Linked DNA regions of Enhydrobacter sp.. The protein of the gene in region 2 interacts with the protein of the main gene of each other region in a pairwise test. Links are inferred from orthologs where the notes say so. Each region holds a gene or a part of one and is shown on either strand. Other genes may lie near its edges.

Region 1 (4,418 bases), 820 kb from region 2 along the record:
ACGGGGTCGAGGTGAGCGGCGATATCGACGATTTTCGCGGTCTTCTGGCGAAAGTGGGCAATGGCCAGACACTGAGCGTGGACGAAGCCGAACGCGCCTTCGACATCATGACCAGCGGCGATGCGACGCCGGCCCAGATGGGCGGCTTCCTGATGGCCCTCAAGGTGCGCGGCGAGACGGCCGAGGAGCTGGCGGGCGGCGCGCGCGTGCTGCGCGCCAAGGTCCAGCGAGTGCGGGCGCCCGGGAGCGCCATCGATATCGTCGGTACCGGCGGCGACCACCATGGAACCTTCAACGTTTCGTCATGCTCCGCGCTGGTAGTCGCCGGCGCCGGCATTCCCGTTGCCAAGCACGGCAACCGCGCCTTCACCTCGAAGTCGGGGGCGGCCGACGTTCTGAATGCTCTCGGCATCAATCTCGATCTGCCGATCGAAACACTCGAGAAAGCGCTGGTCGAGGCCAATATCTGCTTCCTCATGGCGCCACGGCACCACAGCGCAATGCGCAACGTGGCAGGCCCGCGCGCGGAACTGGTCCCTTCCCGCACCATCTTCAATCTGCTGGGGCCGATGTCGAACCCGGCGCTGGTGAAGCGCCAGCTCGTGGGCGTCTTCGACCGCCGCTGGCTGAGGCCGGTGGCCGAGGCGCTCGGACAACTGGGCCTCGAGCGCGCCCTCGTGGTGCATGGCCAGGACGGGATGGACGAACTCACCACCACGACCGCGAGCTGGGCCGCGTCGCTCGAGAACGGCAAGGTGAGCGAGATCGAGATTGCACCCGAGGAGATCGGCGTGGCACGGGCCTCCCTCGCGCAGCTCAAGGGCGGCGATGCCGTTCACAATGCCGAGGAGATCAAGAAAGTGCTGGCCGGTGAACGCAACGCTTTCCGCGATATCGTGTTGTTGAACAGCGCCGCAGCCATCATGGTGGCGGGCAAGGCGAAGGATCTGAAGGAAGGCGCCGCCGTCGCCGCGAATTCGATCGACGAGGGCAAGGCTGCGCAGGCGCTCGCCGCGTTGCAAAGGATCTGTGCATGAGCGACACGCTGGCAAGGATCGTCGACGACAAGCGCCGTCATGTCGCCCTCCAGCGCGAGCGTCGGCCACAAGGCGAGGTCGAGCGCGCGGCCAGGACGACGGACGCGCCGCGCGGCTTTGCCAGGGCATTGAAGGACGCGATCACAGCCGGCCGCTACGGCCTGATCGCCGAGATCAAGAAGGCCTCGCCCAGCAAGGGACTGATCCGACCGGACTTCGATCCGCCATCGCTTGCCCGCGCCTACGAACGCGGCGGGGCCTCGTGCCTCTCGGTGCTGACCGACGAACCCTACTTCCAGGGCAAGGACGAATTTCTTTCCCGGGCGCGCCGGGCCACGAAGCTTCCAGTCCTGCGCAAGGACTTCATGATCGACCCCTATCAGGTATTCGAGGCGCGCGCGCTCGGCGCGGACTGCATTCTGCTGATCATGGCCTGCCTCGACGACCAGCTTGCGGCGGAGCTCGCGCGGCTTGCGCATGTTTGCGGCATGGATGTCCTCGTCGAGGTCCACGACGGAGACGAGCTGGACCGTGCGCTCGGCATCGACAGCGAGCTGATCGGAGTCAACAACCGCAATCTCAAGACGCTTGCCGTCGATCTCGCCGTAACCGAGCGGCTCGCACCCAAGGTACCGAAGGATCGCGTGCTGGTGGCGGAGAGCGGGCTCGGCACGCCGGCCGATCTGGCCCGCATGGCCAGGGTCGGCGCCTCGGCCTTCCTGATCGGCGAAAGCTTCATGCGCAAGCCCGACGTCGAAAGCGCGGTGCGCGAAATCCTGGTGAAGGCGGCATGAGCAGGACGCTCAGCCACTTCGACACGCGCGGCAACGCCCATATGGTCGATGTCGGCGCCAAGGACGAGACCGAGCGCATGGCCATGGCGAAGGCGAGCGTCGTCATGCAGCCCGAGACGCTGGCGCTGATCAAGGACAGGAAGGCAGCCAAAGGCGACGTGCTGGCGGTGGCGCAACTTGCCGGCATCATGGCCGCCAAGCGCACCGCCGAGCTGATCCCGCTTTGCCATCCGCTGGCGCTTTCCGCCGTCGAGGTGAAGCTCTCGCTCGATGCCGGCCGCCATGCGGTCGACATCGAGGCCACGTGCCGGATCAGGGGCCGCACCGGCGTCGAGATGGAGGCGCTGACAGCGGCGTCCGTCGCGGCCCTCACAGTCTACGACATGTGCAAGGCGGTCGATCGCGGCATGGTGATCTCGGAAGTGAAGCTTCTGCACAAGTCCGGCGGCAAGTCGGGAACGTTCGACAGAGACCGATGATATGCTGACCGTTCGCGAAGCCCATGCCCGTGTGATCACCGCCTTCACGCCGCTGCCGGCGGAGCTCGTGTCGGTGGCAGATGCCGCGGGGCGCGTCCTGGCCAATCTACCGGCCGCGCGGCTCACGCAGCCTCCGGCCGATCTCTCTGCCATGGATGGATACGCCGTCCGCGCCGAGGACGTTCCGGCAGTGCCGACCGTTCTCACGCTGGCCGGCCAGGCGCCCGCCGGCGGTTCCCACGATGAAGCGCTGAAGCCCGGCGAGGCTGTCCGCATCTTTACCGGCGCCCCGCTGCCGATGGGAGCGGACTCGATCGTCATCCAGGAGGATACCGAGGCCGACGGCCGGAAGGTCACCATCCTCGAGGCGCCGACACCGGGCCGGCACATCCGCAGGGCCGGCCTCGATTTCAAGGCGGGCGACGTTCCCTTCGCCGCGGGGCGCAGGCTCACTGCGCGCGACGTCGCCCTGCTTGCGGCGATGAACGTGCCCTGGGTCGGCGTCTACCGCAAACCGCGCGTGGCGATCCTCTCGACCGGCGACGAGCTCGTGATGCCGGGCGAGCCGGTGGGCCGCAACCAGATCGTCTCCTCCTCCGGCATCGCGGTCGCCGCCCTGGTACGCGGCTGGGGCGGCGAGCCGAGCCTTTTCGATATTGCCCGCGACGACGCCGTCCTCATCCAGGATCGGATTGCCGCCGGCACCCAGCACGACCTCCTGATCACCCTGGGCGGCGCGTCGGTGGGCGACCACGACCTCGTGCAGGATGCGCTCAAGGCCCAGGGCTTCACGATGGACTTCTGGCGCATCGCCATGCGGCCCGGAAAGCCCCTGATGTTCGCCGGACGAGACAGGGCTCGCGTGCTCGGCCTGCCGGGCAATCCCGTCTCGACGATGGTCTGCGCGCTTCTGTTCCTGAAGCCGGCGCTCGAGCGCATGCTTGGCCGGTCCGGTGATCTTCCAGCCACCCGTCCGGCACGGCTTGCCGTCGATCTTAAGGCCAACGATACGCGGGAGGATTATGTCCGCAGCCGGCTTGACCGGGCCCCGGACGGCGGTCTCAGCGTCGAACCGCACAAGATCCAGGACAGCTCGATGCTTTCGGTGCTGGCGGGCTCCGGGGCCTTCCTCGTCCGACCGCCCCACGATCCGGCGCGAAAGGCCGGCGATACCGTCCAGGTCATTGATCTCGGCACCCTCGACGGCGGCTATTGATCCCCAGTTTCCTCTGGAAAACTTGACCTGATCCGGGAACTAAACTAGAACATGTAGCGGGTTTCAGGATTTGTTCCGAAATCTGGTAGTTGGTTTGGGGAGAAGTCGGTGCTGACCCGCAAGCAAAGCGAACTGCTGCTGTTCATCAACAAGCGTCTGAACGACGCCGGCGTATCGCCTTCGTTCGATGAAATGAAGGAGGCGCTGCGATTGAAGTCGAAATCGGGCATCCATCGGCTGATCACCGGCCTGGAGGAGCGCGGCTTCCTGCGTCGACTGCCTCATCGGGCGCGGGCGCTGCAGGTCCTCAAGCTTCCCGATGCGGCCGGATTGCCGGCCCCCAACGTCACGCCCCTCCTCGTCGAGGCGCGCCGTTCCGGCATGGCCGAGCCGCGCGAAGGCTTCGTGCCGCAGGTCGTTCGCGGCGAGCGCGCGCCGCTTGCCGGCGCCTTCCAGGTGGCGAACGAGGCGCATGCCCTCAGCCTGCCGCTGTACGGCCGGATTGCGGCCGGCACGCCCATCGAGGCGCTGCGCGACAACTCCACGACCATCGACGTGCCGGTGTCCCTGCTTGCCTCCGGCGCCCACTACTGCCTCGAGGTGCAGGGCGACTCGATGATCGAGGCCGGCATCCAGGACGGCGACATCGTGATCATCAAGAGCGCCGATACGGCCGAGACGGGCGACATTGTCGTCGCACTGATCGATGATGCCGAGGCAACATTGAAACGGCTGCGCAAGAAAGGCGCCTCGATCGCGCTCGAGCCCGCCAATGCCGCTTACGAGACCCGAATCTTCGGGCCCGACCGGGTGAAGATCCAGGGCCGGCTGGCGGGACTCTATCGCCGCTACCACTGATCTTCGACGCCGGCGGCACGTTCGGATGGCGAGT
Region 2 (7,869 bases):
CGAGCCGCTGTCGGTGCAGGTCGCGCGCGCCAAGTCCTATGCCGAAGGGCCGGTCGTCATGGCCGACCATGGCGACAACACCGCGTCCGGCGGAACCCAGGACGTGATGAGCGTGATCGAGGAAGCCATCAGGCAGGACCTCGACGATGCCTGCGCCGGGCCGATCTGCGATCCCGCGTGCGTCGCACAGATGATCAAGGCCGGCGTCGGCGCCGAGGTCACTCTCGAGCTCGGCGGCAAGATCGACATGCCGGCCATGGGCCTCAAGGGCAAGCCGCTCGAGATCACCGGCAAGGTGAAGGCCATCACCGATGGCGAGTTCGTGGTGACCGGCCCGATGGCGACCGGGACCACCATCCGTATGGGCCGGACCGCCGTGCTCGATACCGGCAAGATGCAGATCGTCGTGTCCGAGAAGCGCGCAGAGCCCTACGATCTCGGCGTCTTCACCCATTGCGGCATCGACCCGCGCGCCAAGAAGTTCGTGCTGATCAAGTCGCGCCAGCATTTCCGCGCCGGCTTCGAGCCCATCGCCAGGCATATCGTGATGTGCGACGGCGACGGCTGCACGGCCTCGGATCTCAAGCTCTTCAAGTACACCAGGATCAAGCGGCCGCTCTATCCGTTCGACCTCGACATGCGGCTCAGCCGCAATGCAGCCCAGGAGTAGATCATGCCCAGCTACGACATCGTCATCCGCAACGGCCAGGTCGCTGACGGAACGGGCAGGAAGCTGTTCGCCGCCGACGTCGCCTTAAAGGGTGACCGCATCGCCGCGGTCGAAGCGCCGGGGGCGCTCAAGGGCGACAACGAGATCGACGCCGCCGGCAAGGTCGTGGCGCCGGGTTTCATCGACGTGCACACGCACGACGACACCGCACTGATCGACAATCCGACGATGGCGATGAAGGCGAGCCAGGGCGTGACTACGGTGGTGTGCGGCAATTGCGGCGCCTCGGCCGCGCCGTTCACGCGCTCCGACATCGGCCATTTCCTGACGCTGATCGTGAAGAAGCAGGCCAATGTCGCCAGGACGTTCGGCGAATTCGCCGGAAAGGTCGAAGCGGCGAAGCCGGCCATCAACGGCGCCTTCCTGATCGGTCATTCGACGCTGCGCATGAATGCCATGGGCGACGATCTCGCCCGCCAGGCGACCTCGACCGAGATCGGCGTGATGCGCGGCCTGCTCGACCAGAGCCTGGAACAGGGTGCGATCGGCCTGTCGAGCGGCCTCTTCTATCCGCCGGCGATGGCTGCCTCGACCGACGAGGTCGCCGAGGTCGCCAAGCCGCTCGGCAAGTGGCGTGGCGTCTACACCGCGCACATGCGCGACGAGGGCGACAATATCCTGAAGTCGATGGACGAGACCTTCGAGATCGGCCGCCGCGCCGGCGCCGAGGTGATCGTCTCGCACCACAAATGCTCGGGACGCAGCAACTTCGGCCGCATGAAGGAGACGCTGCCCAAGTTCACCGAAGCGATGAAGCAGCAGCAGATCGCCTTCGATGTCTATCCCTATGTCGCGGGCTCGACGATCCTGCGCAAGGAGATGCTCGATCGCGCCGACAAGGTGCTGATCACCTGGTCCGACACCGTGCAAGGGGTCAGCGGCCGCGATCTCGAGGACATCGCCAGGGAGATGGGCTGCTCGATCTACGAGGCAGCGGATCGCCTGCAACCGGCGGGGGCGATCTACTTCATGATGGACGAGAAGGACGTGCAGGCCGCGATGGCCCATCCCGGGGCGATGATCGGCTCGGACGGCATTCCCTTCGACACCCATCCCCATCCGCGTCTGTGGGGCACCTTCCCGCGCGTGCTGGGCCACTATTCGCGGGATCTGAAGCTCTTCCCGCTGGAAGATGCCGTACGGCGCATGACGTCCTATTCGGCCCAGCGCTTCCATCTCACCAGGCGTGGCGAGGTGAAGCCGGGCTTCTACGCCGATCTCTGCATCTTCGATCCGGCGACGGTTATCGACACGGCCACCTTCGACAAGCCGATCTCTCCCGCCAAGGGTATCGATACGGTGCTGTGCAACGGCGCGATCGTGTGGCGCGACGGCAAGCCGGGCGGCGGCCGTTCAGGCCGCGCGCTCCGGCGGCAGGAACTGCAAGCGGAAGCGAAGGCTTCGGCGTAGCAAAGCACCGCGTGCCAGCAAAAAAGAAGGGCCTGCTCGCTGCAGGCCCTTCTCTCTTTCTTCAGTCCGCGCCTTCGTCGCGTCGGGTGCGCTCCAGCCGCTCGTGGCGTTCCTGCGCCTCGACCGAGAGTGTCGCGATCGGCCGGGCCTCCAGGCGCTTCAGCGAGATCGGCTCGCCGGTCTCCTCGCAGTAGCCGTAGGTCCCCTCGTCGATCGACTTCAGCGCCGAGTCGATCTTGGAGATGAGCTTGCGGAAACGGTCACGGGTCCTGAGCTCCAGGGAACGATCGGTCTCGGCCGTGGCGCGATCGGCCAGATCGGGCTGGGCAAGACTTTCTTCCTGCATGTTTTGCAATGTCTGGTTGGATTCCTCGATCAGCTCGGCCTTCCACTTCAGCAGCTTCTGCCGGAAATATTCCTGCTGCATGGCATTCATGAAAGGTTCGCGGTCGGTCGGCCGGTAATTCTGCGGCAACGTGATCGACATCGTCGGCAACTCCACTCGCAGCGACTACACGTCCGCCTCGGGGGAAGGCGGACCTTCAAAGGCGCGCGGAGTATAGGGAGCAACTTTCCTCCCGCAAGTTCGTTCGCACTCCAGCCGTGCCGTTTGTCGTGCACTGCAGCAAAGCCCGGATTGAGAAAACTTTCCTCAGGCCGGGGCATTAAGGACCCGCCTCGACTTTGATGCTGCACCGCAGCGACAAGACGCTTAAAGGTCACGGAAAGATCGATCCCGAGGAACAGCCGAGCCGAACATGCCCGAAAAAGCTGGAAACGTCCTGCTGTCGCCCGGCGACTTCGTGCGCCATCCGGATCGTCCCGACTGGGGCCTGGGCTAGATCCAGTCGATGATCGGCCATCGACTGACCGTCAATTTCGAGAACGCCGGGAAGGTCATGGTTGACGGAAACGTGATCGAGCTCGTGCCCGCCGATCCGACCTCACCTGACGCTCCGCCCGGCTGAGATCATCGGGCGTGTTGACGTTCAGGAACGCGCCCGCACGGCCTCCGGGCCAGACGAGTTCGGCGAAGCGCCGCCGGCGGGCGAAGTCCTCGACACGCCGCACGCCCTCCTCGAGCACGGCCCGTCGCAGATCGGCGGCAAGCGTCACCGACCAGACGCCCAAGGTGTGCTCGCGACGCCGCCCGTGGCGCACCACCAGCACCTCCGGCTCGGGCACATGCATATGCCCGCAAAGCCGCACCGTCAGATCGAGCGGCAGGAGCGGCACGTCGGCCGGAGCCGTCACGATCCAGCCCGAATGCGGATGGTGTTCGAGCGACCATTCCATCCCGGCCAGGATGCCGGCCAGCGGCCCCAGCCGCCGGCCCTCGCGCCGCGCCTGACGCTGCACATCGATCGGATCGGGAATGACCGGAACACCGAGCGCCCGCAGTTCGGACGCGGGATCGTTGGCCACCACGACCAGATCCATCACCTGCGGCGCAAGGCGCTCGACGACATGGGCCACCATCGGCTTGCCGGCCAGCAGGCGCAACGGTTTGGGCGTACCCGGCCCCATCCGTCTCCCCTCCCCGCCGGCCAGCACGACACCGACCAGTGCTCCTGCGCGCACCGGCCCAAGATTGTGGAACGCGTTGACCGCCATGGGCGCACTATGCGAAGCGCTGGACGACAGGCAAGGGGAGGAAACCATGGCTATGAGCGTCGCCAAGGTGGCGAGCTGGCTGCAGTCGGTCGACAAGGCCCGTGCGACGGTGGGCTGGTGGCCCGCCCAGTACATGCCGGAGGACGAGCGCACCGCCTACAAGGTCCAGGACGCTTTCCTGAAGAAGCTCGTTCCCAAGCAGGGGCCGGTCGTCGGCTACAAGATCGGCCTTACGGCGCCGCAGATCTGGGAGCAGACCGGCCTGCGCAGCCCGGCCTACGGGCCGATCCGCAAGAAGCGCGTCTTTCATGAGAAGGCCTCGGTGCGCGCCGACCGGTGGACACGTCTCGGCGTCGAGCTCGAGATCGTTCTGACGGTGAACGCCGATGTGCCGGCGCCCAAGGGGCGCGCCTACGACAAGGAGACGATCGCGCCCTATGTTGGCGACGCCCGCGCCGGCTTCGAGCTGATCGAGGACCGAGGCGCCGACTACAGCCGGCTTTCGGCCTTCGCCCTGATCATGGATCTCGGCTGGAACGGCGGATCGCTGCTCGGCAAGGCCAACAAGGGCTGGCGCGACCTCGACCTCGCCGATCTCGAAGGCTCGATCTCGTTCGACGGCAAGGTGGTGCGCACCGGCCATTCGGGCGACGTAATGGGCCATTGCTACAACTCCCTGGCCTGGCTCGCCAACAAGCTCGGCGAGCACGGCAAGCGGCTCAAGAAGGGCATGATCGTGTCCTCGGGCAGCATGGTCGCCTGCCAGTTCGTACCGCCCGGCAGCACCGCCGTCGGCAGGATCGAGGGTCTCGGCGAAGTCACCCTGAAATACGAATTGCCCCGGTAGGGCCGATCTTCACCGCACCTCGCGCACCCGCGCGAGGGATGCCAGCGTGGCGTCCGGCCGGAGCTGGCGCCAGGAGAGACGGCGCACGGTGTCCCGGCCGACGACCAGCGCGTCGTAATCGTCGGGAAAAAGCTGGGCGATCGCCGGATCCAGAGCATTGAGCCCGCCGGCATAGGCGCCGAAGGCAGGCAGGATCACGCGGCGACCATCGGTCAGGAAGCAGCGCCGCCGCAGGCCGCGGCCCCGGACGGTAAGCGCCGCGACGGGATGATAGTGCCCCGAGATCTCGCCATCGGCCGCACCGAACAGCGCCTCGTGCCGGAAAACCAGCGGCGCATCGGCGATCTCCTCCGCCACGTGCCCCCAGCCGTCGGGAGGAGGCGCCGGATCGTGATTGCCGGCAATCCAGACGAACCGCGCGAGCCTCGTCAGGCGCTCGATCTCCGCGCGCTCGATTGTGGGCAACCGGTCGACCGCCTCGCGGTCATGGAAGGAGTCGCCGAGGCAAACGACCGTCTCGGGCCGCAGCGTGTCGATCAGCTTGCCCAGCAGCACCAGCGTCTGGCGAGTGTCGTGGCGAGGCAGCAGCTTGCGCGCGTTGACGGCGTAGGAAGAACCCTTCTCCAGATGGAGGTCGGCAACCGCGATCAGCCTCCGACCGGGCCAATGGAGCGCCCCCATCGGCAGGGCTTCCAGTCGCTCGCCGGCGCACAGGAACGCAAGACCGGTCATGGATGGATCATCACGCGGGCACCCGTCGGCACCAGCGACCAGATCTCCCGGATCTCGGCGTCGCTGACGGCGATGCAGCCGGTGGTCCAGTCCTTGAGCGGATGACGGACGAAAAGCTTGCGCAGTCCGTTGGGCAGGCCGTGGATGTAGATGTCGCCGCCGGGCGGCACGCCGAGCTTCATCGCGTGCGCCTCGTCGGCCGCGTCGGGATAGGAAACCCGCAACGACAGATGGAACGCGCTGCGCGGATTGCGGGCATCGATGCGATAGACACCTTCCGGCGTGCGGCCGTCCCCTTCCCGCTCCTTGTGTCCTTGCGGCGAAAAGCCGAGCGCCACGCGATAGCTCCTGATGACCGTCCCGCCGCGCTTGAGGTCCAGGCGGCGCGCTCCCTTGAACACCTCGACCAGATCGGCCTGCACGCCGGCTGCTGCGGGAAGCGGCACACCGGCCCGGCCCCGCCATCGCAACGCCACGAAGTCACGCCATCTCATCGCCGGTACGATTGACCTTCCGCAGTCCTCTACGCAAGGTGGCTCGATGAGTCGAGGTGTGTGCTTGTTGATGGCCTTGGCGCTCCTGGTCCCACAGGAAGCGGCCGCGCAGCTACAGCCCCATCGGGCCGAATACGTCCTGCGCCTGGGCACTGCCGCCAACGGCCCGCGGATCGGCATCGCGGTCCAGGATATCACGCTGGACTGCAGCGGCTGGCACATCAGACGAAATATTTCCACGGAGATTGCCCTCACCTCGACCTGGAAGCTCAGTCTCGCCTCGAAGCTCGACGGCAAGGAGCCCCGGGACGGCACCGGCTTTCGCTATCGCCTCGTGCAGATACAGAACGATGACCAACGCACCACGACGGGCAAGGTGGAACGCGCCGACGGCAAGCTCCGGCTGGAGATCACGGCGCCGAATGGACCGACACACCTGGTCCTTCCGGCAGCGACCCTGATGCCGGTCGCCGCCATCGGCCACCTGGTCGATCGCCTGCGTGCCAAGGCCACCGCCTTCCCCGCGCTCATGTTCGATGCGGAGATCTTCGGCGATGCCTTCCTGGTCGACGTGACCGAACTCGATCCCGACGCGCTGCGCCCGGAACCGCCGGCCCAGAAGCCGGTGGCGGTGCCAGCCGAGCACTCCTGGCCGGTGTTCATGGCGTTCACCCGAGGCCGCGAACAGGATCACCGACCGCTGTTTTCGGTCAGCGCCAATGTCTATCAAAATGGCGTTCTGGACCGGCTGACGGTCGATACCGGCCTCATCAAGGTGAGCGCCGACCTGCAGAAACTGCAGATGCACCAGGCTCCCGCCTGCTCCAGCTCGTAGCTCCGCCCCTGGCCCGGATTGGCGGATACCCGCCAATTGACACCGCAAGCCCTTTGGCAGGCGGCGGCCCGACCTATATAACCAGCGGCGACGCGGCGCCCCTGCGCAAGGCAAGGAAGAAGAATGGGAAGGCTTGTGGGTGAATAGAGGATCGACCGGCAGCGGCGCCACCGGGAGTGCCCGAATAAAGTTCGACCGTCTGATCGCCTATTCGACGCTCCAGCTTCCGCTCGCGATGGCGGCATTGCCCGTCGTGCTGAATGTCAGCCACTTCTATGGCGAGGTGCTCAGGGTCCCGCTCGAGGTCATGGGCGTGATCTTCATCTTCGCCCGCGTTGTCGATGCCATCCAGGACCCGGTCATCGGGCTGATCAGCGACCGCTTCACCCACCGCGGCCCGCGCGGCCGGCTCACCTTCGTCGGCCTGATGGTGCCTGTCCTCGCCGGCGGCTTCCTGATGCTGTTCGCCCCGCCGGGCGCGTGGCAGAGCAACGAGAGCCTGATGGCGATATGGCTGGTGGCCGCCTTGCTTCTGGTCCATTTCGGCTATTCCGGCGTGTCGATCAGCTACCATTCGCATGGCGCCGAGCTCACCGACGACTACAACGAGCGAACGAAGGTCACCGTTGGCCGCGAGGTGTTCGGCCTGATCGGCATGACGATCGCGGTGGTGCTGCCCACCATTCTCACGAGCCTGTTCGAGGACGCGCACGGCTACACGATCCTGGGGCTCCTGTTCATCCCCGTCGCCCTGGTGTTCTCCCTGCCGACGCTGCTCGGCGCGGGGCCATCGGTCCATCCGCCGGTGGTCCATGCCGAGCGCAATGCCTTCATCGCCTTCTTCGCCCCGCTCAAGAACCGCCTGTTCCGCCGCCTGCTGCTGATCTTCGTCGTGAACGGCTCCGCACTGGGCGTCGCCGTCACCGTGATGCTGTTCTACGTCGAGCACGTGCTCGTGGGCACCAAGGTGCAGGCGGGGACCATCCTGCTCGTCTACTTCATCGCCGGCGCTGCCAGCGTGCCGTTGTGGCTGATCGCTTCCCGACGCGTCGGCAAGATGGCGGCATGGTTCTTCGGCATGCTGCTCACCGCCTGTGCCATGGCGCTGGCCGTGTTCGTCGGCCCCGGCGACTTCTACTGGTTCCTGGCTCTTTCCGTCGTGACCGGCATGGGGATCGGCGCCGACTATGGTCTGCCGCCGTCGATC

Evidence for each region. Proteins that work in one complex are often made in the same cells at the same time.
Region 1: the proteins of mobA (region 2) and glp interact in binary tests that used the Escherichia coli proteins (3 or more experiments, as listed by UniProt). The link is inferred for Enhydrobacter sp. from one-to-one orthologs.

What each region holds. Positions count from the first base shown.
Region 1 is NZ_CP126889.1:4,892,060-4,896,477, forward strand. What follows is about bases 1,521-4,418. They hold glp (gephyrin-like molybdotransferase Glp), read left to right. Parts: upstream 1,521-2,311; coding sequence 2,312-3,526; downstream 3,527-4,418. Other genes in these bases: trpC (indole-3-glycerol phosphate synthase TrpC), read left to right, coding at 1,521-1,831; moaC (cyclic pyranopterin monophosphate synthase MoaC), read left to right, coding at 1,828-2,310; lexA (transcriptional repressor LexA), read left to right, coding at 3,635-4,384. In the rest of the region: trpD (anthranilate phosphoribosyltransferase), read left to right, coding at 24-1,037; more of trpC, read left to right, coding at 1,034-1,520. UniProt on the Escherichia coli protein: Catalyzes the insertion of molybdate into adenylated molybdopterin with the concomitant release of AMP.
Region 2 is NZ_CP126889.1:4,072,484-4,080,352, reverse strand. Bases 1,897-4,740 are described here. They hold mobA (molybdenum cofactor guanylyltransferase), read right to left. Parts: upstream 3,755-4,740; coding sequence 3,038-3,754; downstream 1,897-3,037. Other genes in these bases: pdeM (ligase-associated DNA damage response endonuclease PdeM), read right to left, coding at 4,611-4,740; OJF58_RS20315 (hypothetical protein), read left to right, coding at 3,801-4,601; dksA (RNA polymerase-binding protein DksA), read right to left, coding at 2,202-2,627; OJF58_RS20330 (D-aminoacylase), read left to right, coding at 1,897-2,140. Outside these bases: OJF58_RS20335 (M81 family metallopeptidase), read left to right, coding at 1-670; more of OJF58_RS20330, read left to right, coding at 674-1,896; more of pdeM, read right to left, coding at 4,741-5,333; OJF58_RS20305 (L,D-transpeptidase family protein), read right to left, coding at 5,330-5,827; OJF58_RS20300 (DUF1849 family protein), read left to right, coding at 5,898-6,662; OJF58_RS20295 (MFS transporter), read left to right, coding at 6,802-7,869. UniProt on the Escherichia coli protein: Transfers a GMP moiety from GTP to Mo-molybdopterin (Mo-MPT) cofactor (Moco or molybdenum cofactor) to form Mo-molybdopterin guanine dinucleotide (Mo-MGD) cofactor.